DNA from 4 places in the Streptomyces sp. NPDC007917 genome. Region 1 is predicted to be linked to each of the others. Evidence: riboswitches for the same ligand, from Rfam matches in the RefSeq annotation. Region 1 holds a riboswitch; each other region holds the start of a gene.
The links. Region 1 has a riboswitch for cobalamin ahead of ACFZDL_RS25520 (ribonucleoside-diphosphate reductase subunit alpha). Riboswitches for the same ligand answer to the same signal wherever they lie in the genome.

Region 1 (5,835 bases):
AGGCCGATCAGCCGGGTCTGCGGCACCCCGGCGAAGACCTCCTCCACCCGCCGGGCGTTGGTGACCACGGTCAGCGGGGCGGCGTCGACCAGGATCCGGGCCAGCGCGAGGGCGGTCGTGGAATCGTCCAGCATGATCGACATGCCGGGCTCGACCAGCTCCGCGGCGGCCGCGGCCACCGCCTCCTTCTCGGCCCGGTTGACGCCCATCCGGTAGTCCAGGCTGGACTCGAAGACCGACGACGGCAGCGCCGAGACCCCGCCCCGGAACTTGCGCACCACGCCGAGCCTGGCCAGCTCGTCCAGGTCCCGGTGCACGGTCATGAGGCTGACGCCGGTCAGCTCGGCGAGCTCGGCCGCGGTGGCGGTGGAGTGCTCGAGCACGTACTCGGTGATGGTCTGCCTGCGTGCCGCCTGGGAGCGGGGCGGGACGTCGGACGCGCCGGTCGTGGTCATGAGCCGGATTCTCCCCCACGGGCCGCGGCTCCATCCCCCGTCGGCACGTTCAGCGACCGCAGCGCCGTCCGCTCCCCCGCCACCTCGATCTCGCTCACCGCCGCGTTGTCCAGCCGCGGGAACACCTGCCGGTAGCGGCCCACGGGGATGCCCAGCAGCGCGCACAGCGCCATCCGCAGCAGGGAGTTGTGCGCCACGACGAGCACCGTACGGCCCGGGTGCGCGGCGGCGAGGCCGCGCAGGGCGGCCGCGGCGCGGGCCGCCGCGGCGGTGGGCGGCTCCGAGCCGGGGAAGGCGCCCGTCACCGCGTCCGCCCTGAAGGCCCGTACGACCGCCGGGTCCTCCGCCTCCATCTCGGCGATGGTGCGGCCCTCACCCCAGCCGAAGTCGACCTCGCGCAGGTCCTCGACGACCTCGGGGACGAGACCGAGCGCGTCGGCGGCCGGGCGCGCGGTCAGCCGGGCCCGGCTCAGCGGGGAGCAGGCGACCGCGTGGACCTCGCGTCCGCTCACCCAATGGGCGAGCGCTTCCGCCTGCCGGAATCCCCGTTCCGTCAGGGCCACGTCCGAGATCCCCGCGTACCGGTTCTCCGCGTGCCACACCGTCTCGCCATGGCGAACGAGCAGTAGACGAGCCGTCACAGGACGCTTCCTCTCCTCGGGCCGCATGACGCGCGGACCATTGCTTTGTCACGTCAACAATGTTAAATCTAGCGTCGCCTCTGTGATGGAACGCCCGGAGAAAGGCCACCCATGCGCGTCCTCGCCGCCGGAGACCACTTCGTACGTCCCGACCTCATCATCGCCGCGCTCCGCGACGAGCCGGGGCTCGGCGACCTCGACGTCGCCGAGCTGACGCTGCCGTGGCCGCACGAGCCGTTCGGCCCGGTGGGCGGCCCGGAGAGCCGGGTGATCGAGGCCAGCGGCACCGAGGAGCAGCTGATCGAGGCGCTGGCCGGGGCCGAGGTGTGTGTGACGCAGATGGCGCCGTTCACCGCCGGGGTCTTCGCCGCCCGCCCCGAGCTGCGCATGGTCGCGGTCTCCCGCGGCGGCCCGGTCAACGTCGACCTGGCCGCGGCCACCCGCGCGGGCGTCGCCGTCAGCTTCGCGCCCGGCCGTAACGCCACCGCGGCCGCCGAGTTCGCGATCGGCATGATGCTCGCCGCGATGCGCCGCATCCCGACCGCCGACGCCGAGCTGCGCGCCGGCCGCTGGCGCGGGGACTTCTACGCGTACGAGGAGGGCGGCATCGAGCTGGACGGCGCGACCGTCGGGCTGGTCGGCTACGGGGCCATCGGCCGGATCGTCGCCCGGGTACTGCGCGCGTTCGGCGCCCGGGTACTGATCGCCGACCCGTACACCGACCCGGAGACCGCCCGCGCGGACGGCGTGGAACCGGTCGATCTCGACGAACTCCTCGCCCGCAGCTCCGTGGTGAGCCTGCACGCCCGGCTCACCCCCGAGACCAAGGGGCTCATCGACGCCGACCGGATCGCCCGGATGCGGCCCGGCGCGGTCCTGGTGAACACCGCGCGCGGCGGCCTGCTGGACTACGCGCCGCTTCCGGAGGCGCTGCGCACCGGCCGCCTCGGGGCCCTCGCCCTCGATGTGTACGACCTCGAACCGCCGCCCGCGGACTGGCCGCTGCACTCCGCGCCCAATGTCGTCACCACCCCGCACCTCGCCGGCGCCACCCGGCAGACCGCTCACCGCGCGGCCTCCATCACCGCCGCCGAGGTCGGCCGCTACGCGCGCGGCGAAAAGCTCGCCCACCCCGCGAACTAGCGCCCCCACCGGCCTCGCACCCACCAGTCCCGCACCGACCAGCCCCCGCACCCCCCAGTCGACGCCCCCAAGGAGGGCCGTACGCATGAGCATCGTCCTCGGAGTCGACGTCGGCACCTCCGTCACCAAGGCCGTCGCCTTCGGTCGCGACGGCCGGTCCCTGGCCGCCGCGAGCCGCCCCAGCCGGCTCAACCGCCTGCCCGGCGGGCGGGTCGAGCAGGACCTGGAGGACGTGCTGCGCACGGTCGCCGAGGTGGTCCGCGAGGTGACCGCCGCCTTGGCCGCCCAGGGCCTTGCGGCCCCGGTCGCGCTCGCGCTCACCGGGCAGGGCGACGGGCTGTGGCTGCGCGACGCGGCGGGCCGGGCGGTGCGCCCGCCGATCTCGTGGATGGACGGCCGGGCGAACGACACCGTGGCCCGCTGGGGCGAGGACGGCACCATCCGCGAGCTCTACCGGCTCACCGGCTCCGGGGTGTTCCCCGGCTGCCACGCGCCGCTGCTGCGCTGGCTGGCCGACCACGAGCCGGAGGCGCTGGCGCGCGCGGAGGTCGCGGGCTACTGCGTGGACGCGGTGGCGCAGCGGCTCACCGGCGTCATCGGCGTGGACGCCTCGGACGCGTCCATGCCCTTCCTGGACGTGACCACGCGCGAGTATGTCCCCAAGGCCCTGGAAGCGTGCGGAATCGCCGAACATGCCCGGCTGTTGCCGCCGCCCGCCGCGCCCGACACCGTACGGCGGCTGGACGGGGCGGGCGCGAAGCTGCTCGGGCTGCCGGCCGGACTGCCCGTCACCGCGGGCCCGTACGACCTGCCGGCCTGCGCGATCGGCAGCGGGGTCGAGGAGGTGGGCGACGGCCTGCTGATCGTCGGCACGACGCTGGCCAGCCAGGTCCTCACCGACAGCGCGCGGATCGACCCGGCCGCCGACCCGGCGGGCATGTGGCTGTGCGTACCCGACCGGGACCGCTGGCTGCGCGGTATGCCCGCCATGGTGGGCACGGCGGCCCTGGAGTGGGTCCTGGAGTTCACCGGGGCCACCACCGCCGACCTGGACGCGCTGCTCGCCGAGAGCCCGCCGGGGGCGCGCGGGGTGACCGCGCTGCCCTTCCTGTCCGACGCGGGCGAGCGCGCCCCGTTCGTGGAGCCCGCCGCGCGGGGCCGGCTGGACGGGCTGACCCTCGCGACGAGCCGCGCGGACGCCGTACGGGCCGTCTGCGAGGCAGTGGCGTACGCCGCCCGCCACTGCCTGGAGGCCGCGGGGCTGACCGCGAGCCTCGCGGCGTGCGGGGGCGGCACCCGGTCCGCCGCCTGGACCCAGCTGTTCGCGGACGTCCTCGGGCGGCCGGTGCGCATCCCCGACGAGCCCGAGGTGGGGGCGCGCGGCGCGGTCGCGGTCGCCTGGCGTGCGCTCGGTGACCCGGTGGACGCGGCACAATGGCGAGCCGATTCGCGTACTGTCGTACCGGACGCGGACCGCGCCGAGGCATACGAGCGCGGCTACGCGGACTACCGGGCCAGGCTGGCCCGTACCCTCGCGGAGTGGCGGGCAACGACGCCCGCCTGACGGCGGCCCGGCGCCGCGCCGGACCCGATCGCGGATCCGATCGCGGGCCCGCGCCGGACCCGTACCGGGCCCGTGCCAGGCTCGTGCCCGACCGCCCGCGCCGGGGCCGCGTCAGGGCCCTGACGGACCCGTGCCGGACCCGCCCCAGGGCCCGCGCCAGGCCTGCCCCAGGCCCGCCGCGGGCCCGTGCCAGGCCCGCCGCGGGCCCGTGCCAAGCGCACGCCGAGACCGCGCCAAGTCCGGCACTGACTAGCACATTTGTACGAAACACTCCACCTCGCGACACAACATGTGGGGGTGCGTGCGCCCGCCACCACAAGATGTATGCTCATGCTCGCTGTCGCCGCAGGGGAATCCGGTGGGAATCCGGAACTGTCCCGCAACGGTGTTACGCGTACGCTTTTGCGTACCCGCGAGTCCGAGGACCTGCCGACGGCCGTCTCATACGTCCGGGCCTCGCGGGTTGGGCCGGTGGACGCTGCGCGGTGTGCCGACCCAACTCGTGGGGCCCGGCATGCCCGTACGCGCCCATCGCCCACCACCCCGTGAGGCCCCAAGCCGAGCGAGGGAGAGCACTTCAGTGACCATCGCGCCAGCCGATCCGGTTTCAGAGGCAGCGGCTACTCAGGCAGCGGACGACGCGCCCGGTACCGCCCTGCTGCGGACCCTGACGGAGCTCACCGCCGACCTGCCCGCCACCGACCCCGGCAAGGTCGCGGCCGCCGCCCTGCGCGGCCGCCATCCCGGCTCGGACGAGGCGGAGTTGCGCACCCTCGCGACCGAGGCGGCGGCCGGGCTGATCGCCGAGGAGCCCGAGTACTCGAAGCTCGCCGCGCGGCTGCTGACCCTCGCCATCGCCGAGGAGGCGGCCGGGCAGGGCGCGGTCTCCTTCTCGGCCTCGGTGGCCGTGGGGCACCGCGAGGGCCTGATCGCGGACGGCACGGCCGAGTTCGTGACCACCCACGCCGCCCGCCTCGACGCGCTGGTCGAGCGGGCGCTGGCCGACGGCGCCGACGACCGCTTCGGCTACTTCGGGCTGCGCACGCTGCACAGCCGCTATCTGCTCCGCCACCCGATCACCCGCCAGGTGATCGAGACGCCGCAGCACTTCCTGCTGCGGGTGGCCTGCGGGCTGGCCGAGGACCACTCGCAGCGGGCGCTGGACGACGTCGCCGAGCTCTACCGGCTCACCAGCACGCTGTCCTACCTGCCCAGCTCCCCCACCCTGTTCAACTCCGGCACCCGGCACCCGCAGATGTCGTCCTGCTATCTGCTGGACTCGCCGCTGGACGAGCTGGACTCGATCTACAACCGCTACCACCAGGTCGCGCGGCTCTCCAAGCACGCGGGCGGCATCGGGCTGTCGTACTCGCGCATCCGCGCCCGCGGTTCGCTGATCCGCGGCACCAACGGGCACTCCAACGGCATCGTGCCGTTCCTGCGCACGCTCGACGCCTCCGTCGCCGCCGTCAACCAGGGCGGCCGGCGCAAGGGCGCGGCGTGTGTGTACCTGGAGACCTGGCACGCGGACATCGAGGAGTTCCTGGAGCTGCGGGACAACACGGGCGAAGAGGCCCGCCGCACCCACAACCTCAACATCGCGCACTGGATCCCGGACGAGTTCATGCGCCGGGTCGAGGCCGACGCCGACTGGTCGCTGTTCTCGCCGGTCGACGCGCCCGCGCTGGTCGACCTGTGGGGCGAGGAGTTCGACGCCGCGTACAAGAAGGCCGAGGCGGAGGGTCTCGCCGTCAAGACCGTCCCGGCGCGCCAGCTGTACGCCCGGATGATGCGGACCCTCGCGCAGACCGGCAACGGCTGGATGACCTTCAAGGACGCCGCCAACCGCACCGCCAACCAGACCGCCGAGCCCGGCCGGGTCGTGCACTCCTCCAACCTGTGCACCGAGATCCTGGAGGTCACGGACGACGGCGAGACGGCCGTGTGCAACCTGGGGTCGGTCAACCTGGCCGCGCACCTGGGTGAGGACGGACAGATGGACTGGGAGCGGCTGGACGCGACCGTCCGTACC
Region 2 (5,835 bases), on a different contig from region 1:
CCGCCACCGCGGCCGCGCCGACACTGAGCATCGTGGTGGCGGCCACAACCGCCTTCGTCCGCAGGTGCATCTCTCCCAGTGTGGGCGGGAAGGCCGCCGCGGGCCAGTGGGCGTGCCCGGCCGGGTGACCGTCCCGCCCGGCCCGAGTCCGGCAAGCGCCCGGCCGGGTCTCATACGCGCCCGGCCCGGGTCTCATACCCGCCCGGCGGGGCGCTCGGGCCCCGGCCGGCCCCGGGGTCAGCGGGGCTGGCCGTAGCCGCTGAGCTTGTCCGTGACGCTCCGCAGCTCGTCGGACGACAGCAGGGCCGGGGTGTGTCCGGGGACGGCGGCCGCGGTGAGCCAGACCCGGCACATCCACTCCAGCTGGGCCGTCCGGTCGTACGCCTGGTCGAGCGTGCCGCCATGGACGACGGTGCCGTGGTTGCGCAGCAGACAGCCGGTGCGGTCGCGCAGCGCGTCGAGCATCTTGTGGGCCAACTCGTCGGTGCCGTACAGGGCGTAGCCCGCGACGCGCACCGGGCCGCCGAGGGCGCAGGTCATGTAGTGGATCGCGGGGACCTCGTCGACCAGGGTGGAGACGGCCGTGGCGTGCACGGCGTGGGTGTGGACGACGGCGGCGGCGTCGGTGTCGCGGTAGATCGCCAGGTGCATCGGCAGCTCGCTGGTGGGGGCCAGCTCGCCGATCACCTGGCGCCCGTGCAGGTCGACGCCGACCGCGTCATCCGGGCCGAGCCGGTCGTACGGGACGCCGCTCGGGGTCACCAGGACGATGTCGCCGACCCTGGCCGAGACATTGCCCGAGGTGCCGACGACCAGGCCGTCGGCGACCGTCCTGCGGGCCGTCTCCACCACCCGCTCCCAGGCCTCCCGCAGGTCATGTCGCTCCCCGGGTCCAAACGGTCGTGCGGTCTCCGGCTTCGTCACGATCCCTCACCTCCGGGCGCCGATCATGGCAGGCGAGCCGCCGTGTACGCATCGGGGCGGGGCGAGAGGATCATCGGTGCCGCCTTCCCGCAGGTGCGTCACCCCCGAGCCCACCTCAGTTCACCTTCCGTTCACCCCACGTCCTTACCGTCGTGGCCACACCCTTTGGTGGTCACACCGATCACCCGGGGGTGCGCGCATCCTCCCCCTCCCAACCGGAGGGGACTTCTTGTGCGGCCGCCTCGGTGGCCTCACGACGGCCAAGGTGCACTACGGACGGTAGCCACATGGCGGCGCTCCGTGTCGCCAAGTTCGGGGATCGCATTCCCCCACGAAGGAGTTCGATGGAACACATCACGCTTCTCATTGGGATCGTGATCGTCACGGCCTTGGTGTTCGATTTCACGAACGGCTTCCACGACACGGCCAATGCCATGGCGACCACCATCTCCACGGGGGCTCTCGGTCCCCGGATCGCGGTGGCGATGTCGGCGGTCCTCAATCTCGTCGGCGCGTTCCTCTCCGTGGAGGTCGCCAAGACGATCTCCGGAGGGATCATCGACGAGGACTCCGGGGTCCGCCCTGAAGTGATCTTCGCGGGGCTGGTCGGCGCGATCCTGTGGAACCTGCTGACCTGGCTGGCCGGGCTGCCCTCCAGCTCCTCGCACGCCCTCTTCGGCGGCCTCATCGGCGCGACCCTGGTCTCCGTCGGCATGGACGGGGTCAACAGCGACAAGATCGTCATGAAGGTCCTGATCCCGGCCGTGGCCGCCCCGATCGTGGCCGGGGTCGCCGCCCTGGTCGCGACCCGCCTCACCTACCGGCTGGCCCGCGGCCGCGACGCCCAGGAGACCGCGAAGGGCTACCGCGCCGGGCAGATCGCCTCGGCCGCGCTGGTCTCCCTCGCCCACGGCACCAACGACGCCCAGAAGACCATGGGGGTCATCACCCTCGCGCTGATCACCGGCGGCGTGATCGCGCCCGACTCCGACCCGCCGCTGTGGGTCATCGTCTCCGCGGGCCTGGCCATCGCCCTCGGTACGTACCTGGGCGGCTGGCGCATCATCCGCACCATGGGCAAGGGCATCACCGACATCCAGCCGCCGCAGGGCTTCGCCGCCCAGACCGGTGCCGCGACCGTCATCCTCGCCTCGTCCCACATCGGCTTCGCGCTCTCCACCACCCAGGTCTGCTCGGGCGCCGTGATGGGCGCGGGGGTCGGCCGCAGGGGCGGTGTGGTGCGGTGGTCCACCGCGGGCCGCATGGTCCTCGCCTGGGTGCTCACCCTGCCCGCCGCGGGCCTCGTCGCGGGCGGCGCGGCGCTGCTGGCGGACCAGGGCGACTGGGGCGTCACGGCGGTCGCCGTGCTCGCGGTCGCCGCCTGCGCCGGGATCTGGGCGGCCTCGCGCCGCAAGCCCGTCGACCACACCAACGTCAACGACATCGACGAGGGCGCGGCGCTGCCGGCCGAGCCGGTGGGCGTCGTCACGGCCGCCCTCCAGGCCGTGGCCCCGCCGCCCACCCCTGCCGCTGCCGCCGCCTCCTCCGCCACCTCCTCCTCCGCCACCCCGGCCGGCGCGTCCGCGGCCACCGGCAGCACCAGCTAAGGAAGTAACGCGATGAGCATCGACTGGGCGGCCCTCGGCCAGGTCTTCGGCATCAGCCTCGCGGTGACCGTCGGCTTCGTGGGCGTCTTCACCCTCGGCATCCTCGGCACCTCTCGTAAGCCGCAGCAGGCGGAGGCGGGCCCGAACGCCGCCTCCACCGCCTCGGCCCCGGCGGGCGCCGCCCTCGGCCCCGCGCGCGCCGGCGCGTACCTCTGCTTCGCGCTGTGCGCGGCGGCCGTGGTGTACGGCATCAATCTGATCGTGGCCTGACTCCGCTCGGCCCACTCACGGCCGCCGGGCCGGTCCGCGCCTACCCGCGCGTTCCGGTCCGGCGGCCGTGGCATGTGCTCCTCGGCACACTCACGCAGGGTGGGGCATTCGCGAGTTGACGGCCATTCGCGGCCCATGGTGGACTTCCCGAGCCAAACGGCGGCAGGAGAGGAAGCCGGTGAGAATCCGGCGCGGTCCCGCCACTGTCACCGGGGAGCGCTCTCCCATCGCCTGTACGGGTCACGGCCATCCACACGGAGGCTGGAAGACCGGGAGAGACGCGGATCCGGGAGCCAGGAGACTCTCACCGCCGGTCACGTCGAACCAGGGCGCGGACCCTGAGTGAGGACATACCGCCATGCCCGGCACCGCCGTACCGCCGACCCGCCCGCGGCCCCTCCGCCACGTCCCGACGCCCCGGGGCAAGACGGCGGACTGACGATGCGTGCCGATCACGCCTCCTACGCGTGCGGCGCCGCCCTCGGCTTTCTCGGCGATCTCGCCCTGGGCGATCCGCGTCGCGGCCACCCCGTCGCGGCGTTCGGGCGCGCCGCCCTGGCCGTCGAGCGGCTGCTGTGGCGCGACCACCGCGGCTCCGGGGCTCTCCACACCGCGCTGTGCGCGGGCGGCGCGGCGGCGGGCGCCGCGCTGTCGATGCGCGCCGTACGGGCCTTGGGACGACCCATGCCGACCCCCTTGGAACGCCTCGCTCTGGGCAGCCCTGTTCTGAAACGCTCGGGGCGTCCCGTCTTGGGGAGCGCCGCCGCGGAATCCTCCGCCCCCGGGCTCCCCTCCCCCACCGCGCGGACCATGCTGACCGCCGCCGCCACCTGGGCCGTGCTCGGCGGGACGACGCTGGGCCGGGAGGCGCGGGCCGTCGGCCGTGCGCTGGCCGCCGGGGATCTCGACGCCGCCCGGCGGCGGCTGCCGCATCTGTGCGGGCGCGATCCGCAGGCGCTGGACGAGACTCAGATCGCGCGCGCGGTCGTCGAGTCGGTCGCCGAGAACACCTCGGACGCCGTGGTGGGCGCGCTGGTGTGGGGGGCCGTCGGCGGGGTGCCGGGCCTGGTCGGCTTCCGGGCCGTCAACACTCTGGACGCCATGGTGGGCCACAAGTCGCCGCGCTACCGGCGTTTCGGCTGGGCCTCGGCCCGTCTTGACGACCTCGCCGGCTGGCCCGGCGCGCGGCTCACCGCGGCGCTGGCCGCCCTCGCCGGGCCCGATCCGCGCGGCGCGTGGCGCGCCTGGCGGCGCGACGGCCACCGCCACCCCAGCCCCAACGCGGGCCCCGTGGAGGCCGCGTTCGCGGGCGCGCTCGGCGTACGGCTGGGCGGCACCCTCGCCTACGGCGGCCGCGTCGAGCACCGGCCGGTGCTCAACCCCGGAGGGCGGCCGGTCGAGGCGGCCGACATCGAGCGGGCCGTACGGCTGTCGCGGCGCGTCGGCGCCCTGGCGCTCGGCGTGTCCCTCGCGGCCCGGCTGGCCGCGGGCGCGCTGCGGCCGGCGCGTACGGGGCCCTTCCCGGCCGCGCGGCCCGGCGCGCCCGTACGCCCCGGCCGCGCCCCACATGGCGCGCTCGCCCGCGGGGCACGGTCCTTGCGGGCTCCCGGGGCCGCGGGCGCCGCGTACGGCCCGGCGACGGCGCGGCCCCCGGCCGCGGGGAGGGACTGAGGATGAGCGGGACAGATGGCACAGGCTCCGGGAGCACGCCGGGCGGCGGGCTGCTCGTCGCGGGCACGACCTCGGACGCGGGCAAGAGCGTCGTCACCGCCGGGATCTGCCGGTGGCTCAGCCGTAAGGGCGTCAAAGTCGCGCCCTTCAAGGCGCAGAACATGTCGCTCAACTCCTTCGTCACCCGGGACGGGGCGGAGATCGGCCGCGCCCAGGCCATGCAGGCCGCCGCCGCCCGCGTCGAGCCGAGCGCGCTGATGAACCCCGTCCTGCTCAAACCCGGCAGCGACCGCAGCAGCCAGGTGGTGCTGCTGGGCAAGCCGGTGGGCGAGCTGAGCGCGCGTGGCTACCACGCAGGGCGCCAGGAGGCGCTGCTGGGAACCGTCACCGAATGCCTGGCCGAGCTGCGGCGCACCCATGACGCGGTGATCTGCGAGGGCGCGGGCAGCCCCGCCGAGATCAATCTGCGCCGCACCGACATCGTCAACCTGGGGCTCGCCCGCGCCGCCCGGCTGCCGGTCGTCGTGGTCGGGGACATCGACCGCGGCGGCGTCTTCGCGTCGTTCTTCGGCACGACCGCGCTGCTCTCCGAGGCCGACCAGCGGCTTGTCGCGGGCTATCTGGTGAACAAGTTCCGCGGCGATGTGACCCTGCTCGAACCGGGCCTTGCGATGCTGCGCGGCCTGACGGGCCGCCCGACCATGGGAGTGCTGCCGTACGCGCACGGACTCGGCATCGACGAGGAGGACGGGCTGCGGGTGTCGCTGCGCGGGGCGGTGCGCGAGAGCGTCGTCGCACCGCCGCACGGCGCGGACATCCTGCGGGTCGCCGTCGCCGCCGTGCCGCTCATGTCGAACTTCACGGACGTGGACGCGCTGGCCGCGGAGCCGGGCGTGGTCGTGCGGTTCGTGGACCGGCCGGAGGAGCTGGCCGACGCCGATCTGGTGGTGGTGCCCGGCACCCGCGGCACCGTACGGGCGCTGGCGTGGCTGCGCGAGCGAGGGCTGGCCGCGGCGATCGCACGGCGGGCGGCGGAGGGCCGGCCGGTGCTGGGCATCTGCGGCGGCTTCCAGATGCTCGGCGAACGCATCGAGGACGAGGTCGAATCGCGCGCCGGAACCGTCGAGGGGCTCGGGCTGCTGCCGGTGCGGGTGCGGTTCGCGGTGCACAAGACCCTGGCCCGGCCGGTCGGCGAGGCGCTGGGCGAGCGGGTGGAGGGCTACGAGATCCACCACGGGGTCGCCGAGCTGCTGGACGGTGCGGACGAACCCTTCCTGGACGGCTGCCGGGTCGGCTCGGTGTGGGGCACGCACTGGCACGGCTCGCTGGAGAGCGACGGCTTCCGGCGCGCCTTCCTGCGGCG
Region 3 (5,835 bases), on a different contig from region 1:
GCCACCACCCCCGCTCTCCCGGCAAAGTTGCCGATCGGTGCGATCGTTCCGTGGGCGGTGTTCTTCGGCATCCTGATGCTGGTCCTGCTGTACTTCGTCGGCGCCGAACAGGGCGCCACCTCCGTCGTTTCCGGCGAGGACGTCCACGAGTGGGTGCACGACGCCCGCCACCTGCTCGGCTTCCCCTGCCACTGACGCCAGGGACACCGACACCCTCATGAATTCCGCAACGGTACGGAATCTGCTCGTCCGTGGCATGCTCGCCGGCCTCGGGGCCGGCGTGCTCGCCCTGATCGTCGCCTATCTCCTTGGGGAACCGAATGTCGACAAGGCGATCGGCTTCGAGGAGTCCCACGCCCCGGCGCATCACCACGAGGTCGAACTCGTCTCCCGCAGCCTGCAGTCCACCGCCGGCCTGGCCACCGGTGTGCTGATCTACGGGGTCGCCTTCGGCGGCATCGCCGCCCTCGCCTACTGCTTCGCCCTGGGCCGCGTCGGCCGCTTCACCCCGCGGGCCACCGCGCTGCTGCTGTCCGGCTGCGCCCTGCTCGCGGTCTACGTCGTGCCGTTCCTGAAGTACCCGGCCAATCCGCCCGCCGTCGGCAACCCCGACACCCTCGGCGAGCGGACCAATCTGTACCTCCTGATGATGGTGCTCAGCGTGCTCCTCGCGATCGCGGCGACCATCCTCGGCAAGCGGCTCGCCCCGAAACTGGGCACCTGGTACGCCACCGTCGCCGCGGTGGCCGCCTTCGCCCTGGCCATCGGCCTGGCGTACGCGTTCCTTCCGGCCGTGGGCGAGGTGCCCGCCGATTTCCCGGCCACCGTGCTGTGGCGGTTCCGGCTCTCCGCGCTGGCCATCCAGGTCGCGTTGTGGGGAGGGTTCGGACTCGTCTTCGGCGAGCTGGCCGAGCGTCTGCTGAGACCTGAGCCCGCCACCAGGGCCCCGGCCTCGACGGTCGCCGCCGCCGGCCGGCCGTGACGCGACCGTCTCCCTGACCCCCCGCCGGGGCGGCCGCTCCTGTCAGGGGCCATTGAGCGGCCGCCCCAGCCCGAGGTTCCAGCGTCCGGCCCGTCCGCTGACCCCGGTCGCCGTCAGCGGGGGAACGTCGGCACGCCAGAAGGCCGCCGCGGGCGCGCCCAGCACATGCACCACCACGGCCCGCACCACGTCCGGCTCCACCACGGCGAGCGTATGGCCGTCGGTGTGCGACGCGGTGTCCAGCCACCGTCCGATCCGCCGGCACATGTCCCGCACCGACTCCCCGCCGTGGGGCGCGGCCGCCGGGTCGGCCAGCCACCGGGCCACCGACTCCGGCTCGGCGGCAGCGACCTCGTCGAGGGTGAGGCCCCGCCAGCGGCCCGCGTCCAGGCCGGCCAGCTCCGCACGGGGCTCGGCCGCGCCGAGCCCCAGCGCCGCTGCGGTCTCCCGGCAGCGCAGGCCGGGGGAGGTGACGACGCGAGCGGCCGGAGGCAGCACCCCGGCCGCGGCGCGGGCCCGCGCCGCGCCGCCGTCCTCGAGAGGGGCCGTGCCGTCGTCGAACCGGGCCTGGCGCAGCGAAGGGCTCATCGCGGCCGCGATGAAGATGACACGGCTGGTCACGCGGTCACTCCTGCTGTCTGCGCCATGGGGCACGAGTCTCCCTCGGGTACGGCACCCACGTAACCACCGGTGGGCCCTCACCTGCCACATATCCGACCGCAGCCACATATCCGACCGCACGGCGGGCTTGGTAGCCTCTGGGGGCCAGTCGAGCCACATCCGAGGCCAGGGAATCCGGTGCGAATCCGGAACTGACGCGCAGCGGTGAGGGGGACGGGCGGGGCACGTCGCCACTGGAAGACCGGGAAGGCGCCTCGTCCGGACGAACCCGAGTCCGAAGACCTGCTGGCACCTCCGCGCCCCGGCGCGGCGGTCGTCCACAGGCCAGGCTCCGCGTACGAGCCCCGACCACCGAGGCAAACCCGTGCTCCGTACCGCTCTTCGCCCCGCCGCTCTGCTGCTCGCCCCCGCCTTTCTGCTCACCGCGTGCGGTGGCTCACAAGGCGGCGCGGATGCCGGGAAGCCCGCCGGTTCGGGCTACCCGCGCACCATCGAGAACTGTGGCCACAAGGTCACCTTGAAGGCGGCCCCCGAGCGGGCCGTCTCCCTCAACCAGGGCACCACGGAGATCCTGCTCTCCCTCGGCCTCGCCGACCGCATGGCCGGTACGGCGACCTGGACGGACCCGGTGATGAAGGGCCTGGAGAAGGCCAACGCGTCCGTGCCGCGGCTGGCGGACAACGCGCCCTCCTTCGAGAAGGTGCTGGACGCCGACCCCGACTTCGTCACCTCCTCGTTCGTCTCCACCCTCGGCAAGGGCGGTGTCGCCACCCGCGAGCAGTTCGAGAAGCTGGGCGTGCCCACGTATGTCTCCCCCTCCGACTGCTCGGCGGGCAAGGACAACGACAGCGGTGGCGACGGAGCGCGCGGCGCACCCCTCACCCTCGACACCGTCTACGGCGAGATTGCCGACCTGGCCAGGGCGTTCGGGGTGGAGGAGCGGGGGAAGAAGCTCGTCGCCGGGCTGAAGGCGCGGGTCAGCAAGGCCACCGCCGGGCTGCACGCCTCCGGTGTCTCCCTCATGTACTGGTTCGCCAACTCCCAGTCGCCCTACCTGGCCGGCTGCTGCGGCGCGCCGGGCGCCATCACGCGGGCGGTCGGCGCGGAGAACGCATTCGCCGACACCCACGACGAGTGGCCCCAGATCAACTGGGAGACCGTCGCCGACCGCGACCCCGACGTCATCGTGCTCGGCGATCTGACCCGTAAGCAGCAGACCGCCGAGAGTGCCCAGGCCAAGATCCGTTTCCTGGAGCGCAACCCCGCCACCCGCAACCTGACGGCCGTGAAGAAGAAGCGGTACGTGCTGCTGAGCGGGCAGGCGATGAACCCGTCCATCCGCACGGTCGAAGGGATCGAGAAGGTCGCCGCGGGCCTGCGCGACCTCGGGCTCGCCACGTGAGGGCCCGCACGCTGCTGCTGACCGGCGGCGGGTCGGCCGCGCTGATCGTATCGGTCGCCGTCGCGGTGACGATCGGGCCGGCCGACATCTCCACGGGGGATGTGTGGGCCTCCGTCGCCGCCCATCTCGGCATGAGCGTAAGCGCGCTGACGCCGCTGCGGGACGGCATCGTGTGGAACCTGCGGATGCCGCGCACCCTGCTCGCCGCCGTGTGCGGGGCCGGGCTCGCCGTGTGCGGGGCGGTGATGCAGTCGCTGCTGCGCAATCCGCTGGCCGATCCGTTCGTGCTCGGGGTGTCCTCCGGCGCGTCCACGGGGGCGGTCGCCGTGGTCGTGCTCGGCGTGGGCGGCGGAGCGGTGTCCCTGTCCGCGGGCGCCTTCCTCGGCGCCCTGCTCTCCTTCGCCCTGGTGCTGCTGCTCAGCCACACGCTCGGCGGCAGCACGGACCGGGTCGTGCTCTCCGGGGTGGCCGCCATGCAGCTGTTCTCCGCGCTGACCTCGTTCACCGTGCTGACCTCCGCCGACGCCGACACCACCCGGGCCGTGCTGTTCTGGCTGCTCGGCTCGCTCACCGGCGCCGACTGGGGGCAGGTGCTGCTCTGCGCCGCCGTCCTGGCCGCCGTCCTCGCCGTCTGCCTCGGATACGCCCGCACCCTGGACGCGTTCGCCTTCGGCGACGAGGCGGCGGCCGGACTCGGCGTCCGGGTCGCCCGTACCCGCCTGGTCCTGCTCTCGGCGACCGCGCTGCTCACCGCCGCCCTGGTCAGCTGTGCCGGGGCGATCGGCTTCGTCGGCCTGGTCCTCCCGCACGCCACGCGCGCCCTCACCGGCGCCGGCCACGCCCGCCTCCTGCCCGTCACGGCGCTGACCGGAGCCGTCTTCCTGGTGTGGGTGGACACCCTCGCCCGCACCGCCCTCGATCCCCAGGAGGTCCCGGTGGGCGTGGTGACGTCCCTCATCGGCGTACCGGCGTTCGTGGCTGTGCTCTACCGCGGGCGGAGCAAGGCGTGACCGGCCCGCCGGAGCAAGGCATGACCGGCCTGCGCGCGGACCGGGTCGGCCGCCGTACCGCCGGCAAGGTCACCGTCGACGGCCTCACGCTGACCCTCGGCCCCGGCGAGACGGTCGGACTGCTCGGCCCCAACGGCTCGGGCAAGTCGACGCTGCTCAGACTGCTCGCGGGCGTCCTCGCCCCCACCTCCGGAGTCGTCACCCTGGACGGGCGCCCGCTGCCGGAGGCAGGCCGCCGCGCCATCGCCCGGCGCATCGCCACCGTCGAACAGCACGCCCACACCCGGACCGAACTGACCGTCCGTGACGTCGTGGCCCTCGGCCGCATCCCGCACCGCCGCGCCTGGACACCGCCCACGGCGGCCGACGCCGAGGCCGTCACCGCGGCCCTGGCCCGCACCGGACTGACCGACCGGGCCGCCCAGTCCTGGCACACCCTGTCCGGCGGCGAACGCCAGCGCGCCCAGATCGCCCGCGCCCTCGCCCAGGAGCCCCGCGAGCTCCTGCTCGACGAACCCACCAACCACCTCGACATCCAGCACCAACTCGACCTGCTGGACCTCGTCGCGGGCCTCCCGGTCACCACCGTGATCGCCCTGCACGACCTCAACCTCGCCGCGATGTACTGCGACCGGCTGCTCGTCCTCCGCGACGGCCGCGCCGTCGCGGAGGGCACCCCGGCCGAGGTCCTGACCCCCGCCCTCATCGAGCGGGTCTACGCGGTCCGCGCCGAGGTCACCACCGGCCCGGGCCACCCCGTGATCCGCTTCCTGCGCCGCGCGGCCCAACAGCCGCCGCGGGCCGGAGCGGCCCAACAGCCGCCCCGGCCCGGCTGAGCGACGGGCCGGGGCGGCCGGGGCGGCCGGGGCGGCCGGGGCGCGGCGGCGGCCGGTCTCCGGAGCGGGCTCAGATGTCGCGGAAGATCTCGATCTGCGCGCCGATCGAGTTCAGCCGCTCCGCCAGGTCCTCATAACCCCGGTTGATCACATACACATTGCGCAGCACCGACGTCCCCGGCGCCGCCATCATCGCCAGCAGCACCACCACCGCGGGGCGCAGCGCCGGCGGGCACATCATCTCGGCCGCCCGCCACCGGGTCGGGCCCTCGACCAGAACCCGGTGCGGGTCGAGGAGTTTGACGTGGGCGCCGAGGCGGTTCAACTCGGTCAGGTAGATGGCCCGGTTGTCGTAGACCCAGTCGTGGATCAGCGTGGAGCCCTGCGCGGAGGCGGCGATGGCCGCGAAGAAGGGCACGTTGTCGATGTTGACGCCGGGGAACGGCATCGGGTGGATCTTGTCGATGGGCGCCTGGAGCTTGGAGGGCCGCACGGTCAGATCGATCAGCCGCGTACGGCCGTTGTCCGCCGCGTACTCGGCGCTGCGCTCGTGGTCGAGGCCCATCTCCTCCAGTACGGCCAGCTCGATCTCCAGGAACTCCACCGGCACCCGCCGGATCGTCAGCTCCGACTCCGTCACCACCGCGGCGGCCAGCAGGCTCATCGCCTCGACCGGGTCCTCCGACGGGGCGAAGTCCACGTCCCGGTCGATCTCGGCGAGGCCGTGCACGGTGAGCGTGGTGGTCCCTATTCCCTCGACCTTGACCCCCAACTCCTCCAGGAAGAAGCACAGATCCTGGACCATGTAGTTGGGGGAGGCGTTGCGGATCACGGTGACGCCGTCGTGCCGGGCCGCGGCCAGCAGCGCGTTCTCGGTGACCGTGTCGCCGCGCTCGGTCAGCACGATCGCGCGGGTGGGGGCCACCTCGCGGTCCACCCGCGCGTGGTACATCCCGTCCGTGGCGGTCACTTCGAGGCCGAAGG
Region 4 (5,835 bases), on a different contig from region 1:
GGCGGCCGGGCTGCTGCCCGCCCTGGGGCGGCGGATCTTCCTCACCACCGGGCGGATGGGCCTGGCCGCCTTCGCCCATCTGACCGAGCAGTGGTTCCTGGTCCGCTCCGTCGACGCGCCCGAGCCGCCGGCCCCGCCGCACATGGAAGTGGTGCTGGACCGCGGTCCGTTCACGGTGGCGGGGGAGGCGGAGCTGCTGCGCCGCCACCGCATCGACGTCGTGGTCACCAAGGACAGCGGTGCCGGTGCCACCGCCGCCAAGCTCACCGCGGCGCGGGAGGCCGGGCTGCCGGTCGTCGTCGTCCGGCGCCCCGCGGCCCCGGACGGCGTGCCCGTCGTACCCGACCCGGCGGCCGCCCTGGCCTGGCTGAGCACCACGCTCGGCTGACCTGCTGACCTGCTGACCGCGTGCCCGGCTGGTCAGCGCTCCGGGTAGCGGCGTGGCGTCCAGACGATCTCGGTGCCGTCGCCGCGCCGGGCGGTGCGGGTCTGGGAGGAGCCGACCAGCAGGATGGTGCGCATGTCGACCTGGGCCGGGTCGAGATCGGCCAGTCTGACGATGCGTATCCGCTCCTCGGGGCCGCCCACGTCCCGGCCGAGGACCACGGGCGTGTCCGGCGCGCGGTGTTCGAGCAGCAGTTCGCGCGCCTTGCCGACCTGCCAGATGCGGCTGCGCGAGCCGGGGTTGTACAGGGCGAGCACCAGGTCGGCCGCGGCGGCTGCGCGCAGCCGCTCGGCGATGACCTCCCAGGGCTTGAGCCGGTCCGACAGGGAGATCACCGCGTAGTCGTGGCCGAGCGGGGCGCCCGCGCGGGCCGCGGCCGCGTGGGCCGCGGTCATGCCGGGCACCACCCGGACCGGCACCTCGCGGTACGGGTCCTCGGCCGCCGCCTCCAGCACGGCGGTGGCCATGGCGAAGACGCCCGGATCGCCTGAGGAGACCACGGCGACCCGCCGTCCGTGCCGGGCCAGGTCGAGCGCGAACTCGGCGCGCTCGGCCTCCACCTTGTTGTCGGAGGCGTGCCGGCGCTGCCCCGGGCGCACCGGCACCCGGTCCAGATAGGTGGTGTAGCCGACCAGGTCCTCGGCGGCGGCCAGTTCGCCCCGTGCCTCGGGGGTCAGCCACAGCGGTCCCGCCGGGCCGAGGCCCACCACCACGACCTCGCCGCGGCCGGCCGGGGCCTGCGCGTCGATCCGGCTCGGCAGCACCGCCATCGAGAAGTAGGGCACCGATTCGGGGTCCACGTCGGCCAGCGGCGCCACGCGCTCCGCGCCCATCGTGGCCCGCTCCACGTACCGGGCCTCCGCCAGCCGCCCCGAGCGCTCCAGCGCCCGGCGCACCGCCGGGAAGGTGCGGCCGAGTTTCATCACGGCGGCCGAGTCGGTCGAGGCCAGGCGGGCCGTCAACTCCTCCTCCGGGAGCGTGCCGGGCAGCACGGTCAGCACCTCCTCGCCCTCCACCAGCGGAGCTCCGATCCGGGCGGCGGCGGCGCTCACGGAGGTGACGCCGGGGACGACCTCGGTGGGGTAGCGGTCGGCCAGGCGCTTGTGCATGTGCATGTACGAGCCGTAGAAGAGCGGGTCGCCCTCGGCGAGCACCGCGACCGTGCGCCCCGCGTCCAGGTGGGCGGCCAGCCGGGCCGCGGCGTCCGCGTAGAACTCCTCCATCGCGCCGCGGTAGCCGCCGGGGTGGTCGGTGGCCTCGGTGGTGACCGGGTAGACCAGCCGCTCCTCGATGTGGTCGGGCCGCAGATGGCGCTCGGCGATGGAGCGCGCGATGCTGCGGCCGTGCCGGGCGCTGTGGTACGCGACGACATCGGCCTCGGCGATGACCTCCACGGCGCGTACGGTCATCAGCGAGGGATCGCCGGGGCCAAGACCCACGCCGTAGAGCCGGCCGGTGTGCTGCTCGCTCACTCTTCCTCGCTCGCAATCGCGTTGACCGCGGCCGCGGCGATGGCGCTGCCGCCACGCCGGCCGCGCACCACCAGGTGGTCGAGCGCGGCCGGATGCCCGGCCAGCGCGTCCTTGGACTCGGCGGCGCCGATGAAGCCGACCGGGACGCCGATGACGGCGGCCGGGCGCGGCGCGCCCGTCTCGACCATCTCCAGCAGGCGGAACAGCGCCGTGGGCGCGTTGCCGATGGCCACCACCGCGCCCTCCAGCCGGTCCCGCCACAGCTCCAGTGCGGCGGCGCTGCGCGTGGTGCCCATCTTGCGGGCCAGTTCGGGAACGGTGGGGTCGGACAGGGTGCACACCACGTCGTTGTCCGCGGGCAGCCGCTTGCGGGTGACGCCGCTGGCCACCATGTGCGCGTCGCAGAGCACGGGCGCGCCGGCGCGCAGGGCGGCGCGGGCGCGGGCGACCACCTGGGGGGTGTACGCGAGGTCCTGGACGAGGTCGACCATCCCGCAGGCGTGGATCATCCGCACCGCGACCTGGCTGACGTCGGCGGGCAGAGCGCCCAAGTCGGCCTCGGCGCGGATGGTGGCAAAGGAGGCGCGGTATATGGCCGCGCCGTCCTTCTCGTAGTCGAACACTGTGTCCTCGATCATGTCGTTCCACGGGCCGCCGCCACGGCGCCGGCCACTTGCTCTGCTGTCACGTCCACGCCCCGCGCGGCCCCTGTGGCGCCTCGTACGGTGACCTGGTAGCCGTCGCCCGTCGCCAGTACGTCGACCCACCGGCCGCCGGGGTGGCCGCAGCGCCGCTCGCAGCCGGAGAAATACGCAGGCAGCCGGCCCCGCGGCCGGCCCGGTAGGCCGTTGCCGGACGCCCCGCCCGCCACCGCGCGCCCCGCCTCGGCACGCACATCGGCCAGGGACTTGGCGCAGCCCGGTCGGCCCGTACACGCGCCGACCCCGAGCCAGGGGGAGTCCGGCGCGGTCACCAGCCCGGCGTCGGCGAGCTCCCGCAGCGCGGCTTCGGCGCCGTCCGGGGAGAAACCGGGCAGCACCACGCCGCGCCAGGGTGTCACACGCAGCTCGCCCGAGCCGCCCTGGGAGGCGACCTTGGCGAGCAGCCGCCACTGAGCGGCGCTGAGCCGCCCCAGCGGAGCGGCGATCGACACCGCGCACCGCCCGTCCGGCCCGGCGACGAGCCCGATCGCGGGCGGCTCCTGGCTTCCCGGCCCCCGCGTGCCCGCGACGCCTCGCCCCGTGGCCGGCGGCGGGCCGTACGTGGGACCGGCCACGGCGGGGCGCTCGCTGCCACTGTGGACCCCTGCGGCGTCAGTCGCCGAGGTCTGCGCCCCAGCGACCCCGGAGACAGGACCGAGGCCCGCGAACCGGACCCCCGCTTCGGCGAGTCGCCGCGCCAACCCGTCCGCCGTCACGGCGTGTCGGGCCGGCAGCTCACGGACGCGCCAGATCCGCGTGCCACTCGCGCGCACCGCGTCGAGAAACGCCACGGCGGCCACCGCCGCCGCACGAGGCGCGTCCTCGGCCCGCACCCGGAGCTCAGCGCCTACGGTCCCGCCGCCCGGCCTGGACGAGGCCTCCGGACCGCCGTTCCCGGGTCCGTGCGGGGGGCCGGGGTGGGCGAGGGGCCGCGCAGGGTCCGGCGTGTCGCCATCGGGCTCCGCCCGGCCGTCCCGGCGTGCCGGGACGGCCGTCGTGCCGCGGGCGTCCGCCGGGCCAGGAGTGTCCGCCGCGCCGCAGCTGTCCGCCACGCCGGGCGCACCCGGCGCGCCGCGGGCATCTGCCGCGCACTCCCCGGGGTCCGGGCGCGTGCCCGGGGCGGCCGGTTCATGGCCCCCGGCGGAGCCAAGCCGCAGCAGCGCCTCGCCGTCCGGTGCTGCGATCAATGTCACATCCGCGCCCAGCGCCGCCACATCGCCCCGCCCGTCGTCGAGCGCGAACAGGAACCGGCCCGAGAGCTGCGCCAGTTCGGCGAATCCGGAACCCTCGGGCTCGTCGTCGCACAGCAGGGCGTCCAGCTCCCTCGCCCACGCCGAGACGTCCGCGTACCCCGCCCCGTCCAGCCCGGACAGCGGGGACGCCACGACGTTGCGCACCCGGTCGTGCCGGTCCGACGGGAGCAGTCCGGCCGTCCGCAGCCGCTCCGCGAGCCCGGCCGCGCACCCCGCGTCGAGACCGCGCAGCTGAAGATTGCCCCGGGAGGTGAGGTCCAGCCGGCCGTCCCCCAACTCCTCGGCCGCGAGCGACAGCACGAGGGCCTGACGCGCCGTCAGGAGCCCGGCCGGAACGCGTACCCGGGCCAGCGCGCCGTCGTCCGCCGGGTGCAGGCGCAGCGCCCCCGGGCAGGCGTCGGTGCGACCGCGCACGGTGGTTTCGTCCCCTGGTGGGGCGGTTGTCGGGGGGAGGGGCATGGCGGCGAGCATACCGACGATCGCCTCCCGCTCACCGCCCCACGGCAGGTCAGGAGCGCCTACTATGCTCACCGGCGGGTCGGTCCCGGCCCGCCACCACACAAGACGGCAAAAAGGGTAGGAAGCCGGTGGAAATCCGGCGCGGTCCCGCCACTGTGAGCGCGGCAGCCGGTATGCGACGGCCGCGCGAGCCAGGAACTCCCGCCGTCTTCAACCCGCCCGGGGCGCGGACCCCGAGGAAGGCCTGCCGTCGCATGATCCTGCTGCTGTCGACGTCCGACACCGACCTGCTCAGTGCCCGCGCGGCACAGACCCCGGTGCCCTTTTCGCTCGCCAACCCGGCCCGGCTCCCGCTGGACGACCTGCCCGCGCTCCTCGACGGCGTCGAACTCGTCGTCGTACGGCTGCTCGGCGGGGTGCGCGCCTGGCAGGAAGGGCTCGACACGCTCCTCGGCGGGGACCGCCCGGTCGTGGTCCTGACCGGCGAACAGGCCCCGGACGCCCAGCTCATGGAGGCCTCCACCGTTCCGGTCGGGATCGCCGCCGAGGCCCATGCCTATCTCGCACACGGAGGGCCCGGCAACCTCGGCCAGTTGGCCCGGTTCCTGTCCGACACCGTCCTGCTGACCGGTCACGGCTTCGAGCCGCCCGCGCCCGCGCCCTCGTGGGGCCCGCTGGAGCGCACCGTACGCGAGGACGTCACCGGGCCGCGGGTCGCCGTGCTCTACTACCGCGCCCACCACATGAGCGGCAACACCGCCTTCGTGGAGGCGCTGTGCCAGGCCGTCGAGGACGCCGGGGGCCGCCCGCTGCCGCTGTACGTCGCCTCGCTGCGCGCGCCCGAGCCCGAGCTGCTGGAGGCCCTTGCCGAGGCCGACGCGGTGGTGACGACGGTGCTGGCCGCGGGCGGCACCCGGCCCGCCGAGGCCTCGGCCGGTGGCGACGACGAGGCGTGGGACGCGGGCGCGCTGGCCGCGCTGGACGTACCGGTGCTGCAGGCGCTGTGCCTGACCGGCTCGCGCGCCGCGTGGGAGGAGAACGACGAGGGCCTTTCGCCCCTGGACGCGGCGACCCAGGTCGCCGTCCCGGAGTTCGACGGGCGGCTGATCACCGTGCCGTTCTCCTTCAAGGAGACCGACGAGGACGGCCTGCCCGTCTATGTCGCCGACCCCGAGCGCGCCGCGCGTGTCGCGGGAATCGCGGTACGACACGCCCGGCTGCGCCACATACCGGCGGCCGACAAGCGCCTCGCGCTCGTCCTGTCCGCCTACCCCACCAAGCACTCCCGCATCGGCAACGCCGTCGGCCTGGACACGCCCGCCAGCGCCGTCGCCTTGCTGCGCCGGCTGCGCGCGGACGGCTTCGACCTCGGCCCCGAGGAGGGGCCCGAGGCGCTGCCCGGCCTCGCCTCCGGCGACGGCGACGAGCTGATCCGCGCCCTCATCGAGGCGGGCGGCCACGACCAGGACTGGCTCACCGAGGAGCAGCTGGCCCGCAACCCGGTC

Region 2: linked by a shared signal. The riboswitch ahead of ACFZDL_RS37080 (cobalamin biosynthesis protein) and the one ahead of ACFZDL_RS25520 (ribonucleoside-diphosphate reductase subunit alpha) in region 1 are both predicted to bind cobalamin.
Region 3: linked by a shared signal. The riboswitch ahead of ACFZDL_RS02355 (ABC transporter substrate-binding protein) and the one ahead of ACFZDL_RS25520 (ribonucleoside-diphosphate reductase subunit alpha) in region 1 are both predicted to bind cobalamin.
Region 4: linked by a shared signal. The riboswitch ahead of cobN (cobaltochelatase subunit CobN) and the one ahead of ACFZDL_RS25520 (ribonucleoside-diphosphate reductase subunit alpha) in region 1 are both predicted to bind cobalamin.

Annotation. Positions count from the first base shown of each region.
Region 1 covers NZ_JBIBKK010000013.1:56,849-62,683, reverse strand. The annotation lists gene ACFZDL_RS25540 (DeoR/GlpR family DNA-binding transcription regulator) at 1-455, opposite strand, end outside; gene ACFZDL_RS25535 (histidine phosphatase family protein) at 452-1,096, opposite strand; gene ACFZDL_RS25530 (2-hydroxyacid dehydrogenase) at 1,208-2,239, shown strand; gene ACFZDL_RS25525 (FGGY-family carbohydrate kinase) at 2,325-3,803, shown strand; cobalamin riboswitch at 4,121-4,252, shown strand; gene ACFZDL_RS25520 (ribonucleoside-diphosphate reductase subunit alpha) at 4,384-5,835, shown strand, end outside.
Region 2 covers NZ_JBIBKK010000027.1:53,450-59,284, forward strand. The annotation lists gene ACFZDL_RS37060 (alpha/beta fold hydrolase) at 1-70, opposite strand, end outside; gene ACFZDL_RS37065 (class II aldolase/adducin family protein) at 238-924, opposite strand; gene ACFZDL_RS37070 (inorganic phosphate transporter) at 1,269-2,531, shown strand; gene ACFZDL_RS37075 (hypothetical protein) at 2,544-2,801, shown strand; cobalamin riboswitch at 2,969-3,105, shown strand; gene ACFZDL_RS37080 (cobalamin biosynthesis protein) at 3,243-4,472, shown strand; gene ACFZDL_RS37085 (cobyric acid synthase) at 4,475-5,835, shown strand, end outside.
Region 3 covers NZ_JBIBKK010000001.1:553,506-559,340, reverse strand. The annotation lists gene ACFZDL_RS02370 (CbtB-domain containing protein) at 1-195, shown strand, start outside; gene ACFZDL_RS02365 (CbtA family protein) at 218-982, shown strand; gene ACFZDL_RS02360 (histidine phosphatase family protein) at 1,025-1,603, opposite strand; cobalamin riboswitch at 1,732-1,908, shown strand; gene ACFZDL_RS02355 (ABC transporter substrate-binding protein) at 1,968-3,005, shown strand; gene ACFZDL_RS02350 (iron chelate uptake ABC transporter family permease subunit) at 3,002-4,015, shown strand; gene ACFZDL_RS02345 (ABC transporter ATP-binding protein) at 4,036-4,851, shown strand; gene ACFZDL_RS02340 (UDP-N-acetylglucosamine 1-carboxyvinyltransferase) at 4,922-5,835, opposite strand, start outside.
Region 4 covers NZ_JBIBKK010000004.1:213,189-219,023, reverse strand. The annotation lists gene ACFZDL_RS09450 (cobalt-precorrin-6A reductase) at 1-388, shown strand, start outside; gene ACFZDL_RS09445 (precorrin-2 C(20)-methyltransferase) at 421-1,917, opposite strand; gene ACFZDL_RS09440 (precorrin-8X methylmutase) at 1,914-2,555, opposite strand; gene ACFZDL_RS09435 (nitrite reductase) at 2,552-4,330, opposite strand; cobalamin riboswitch at 4,394-4,554, shown strand; gene cobN (cobaltochelatase subunit CobN) at 4,585-5,835, shown strand, end outside.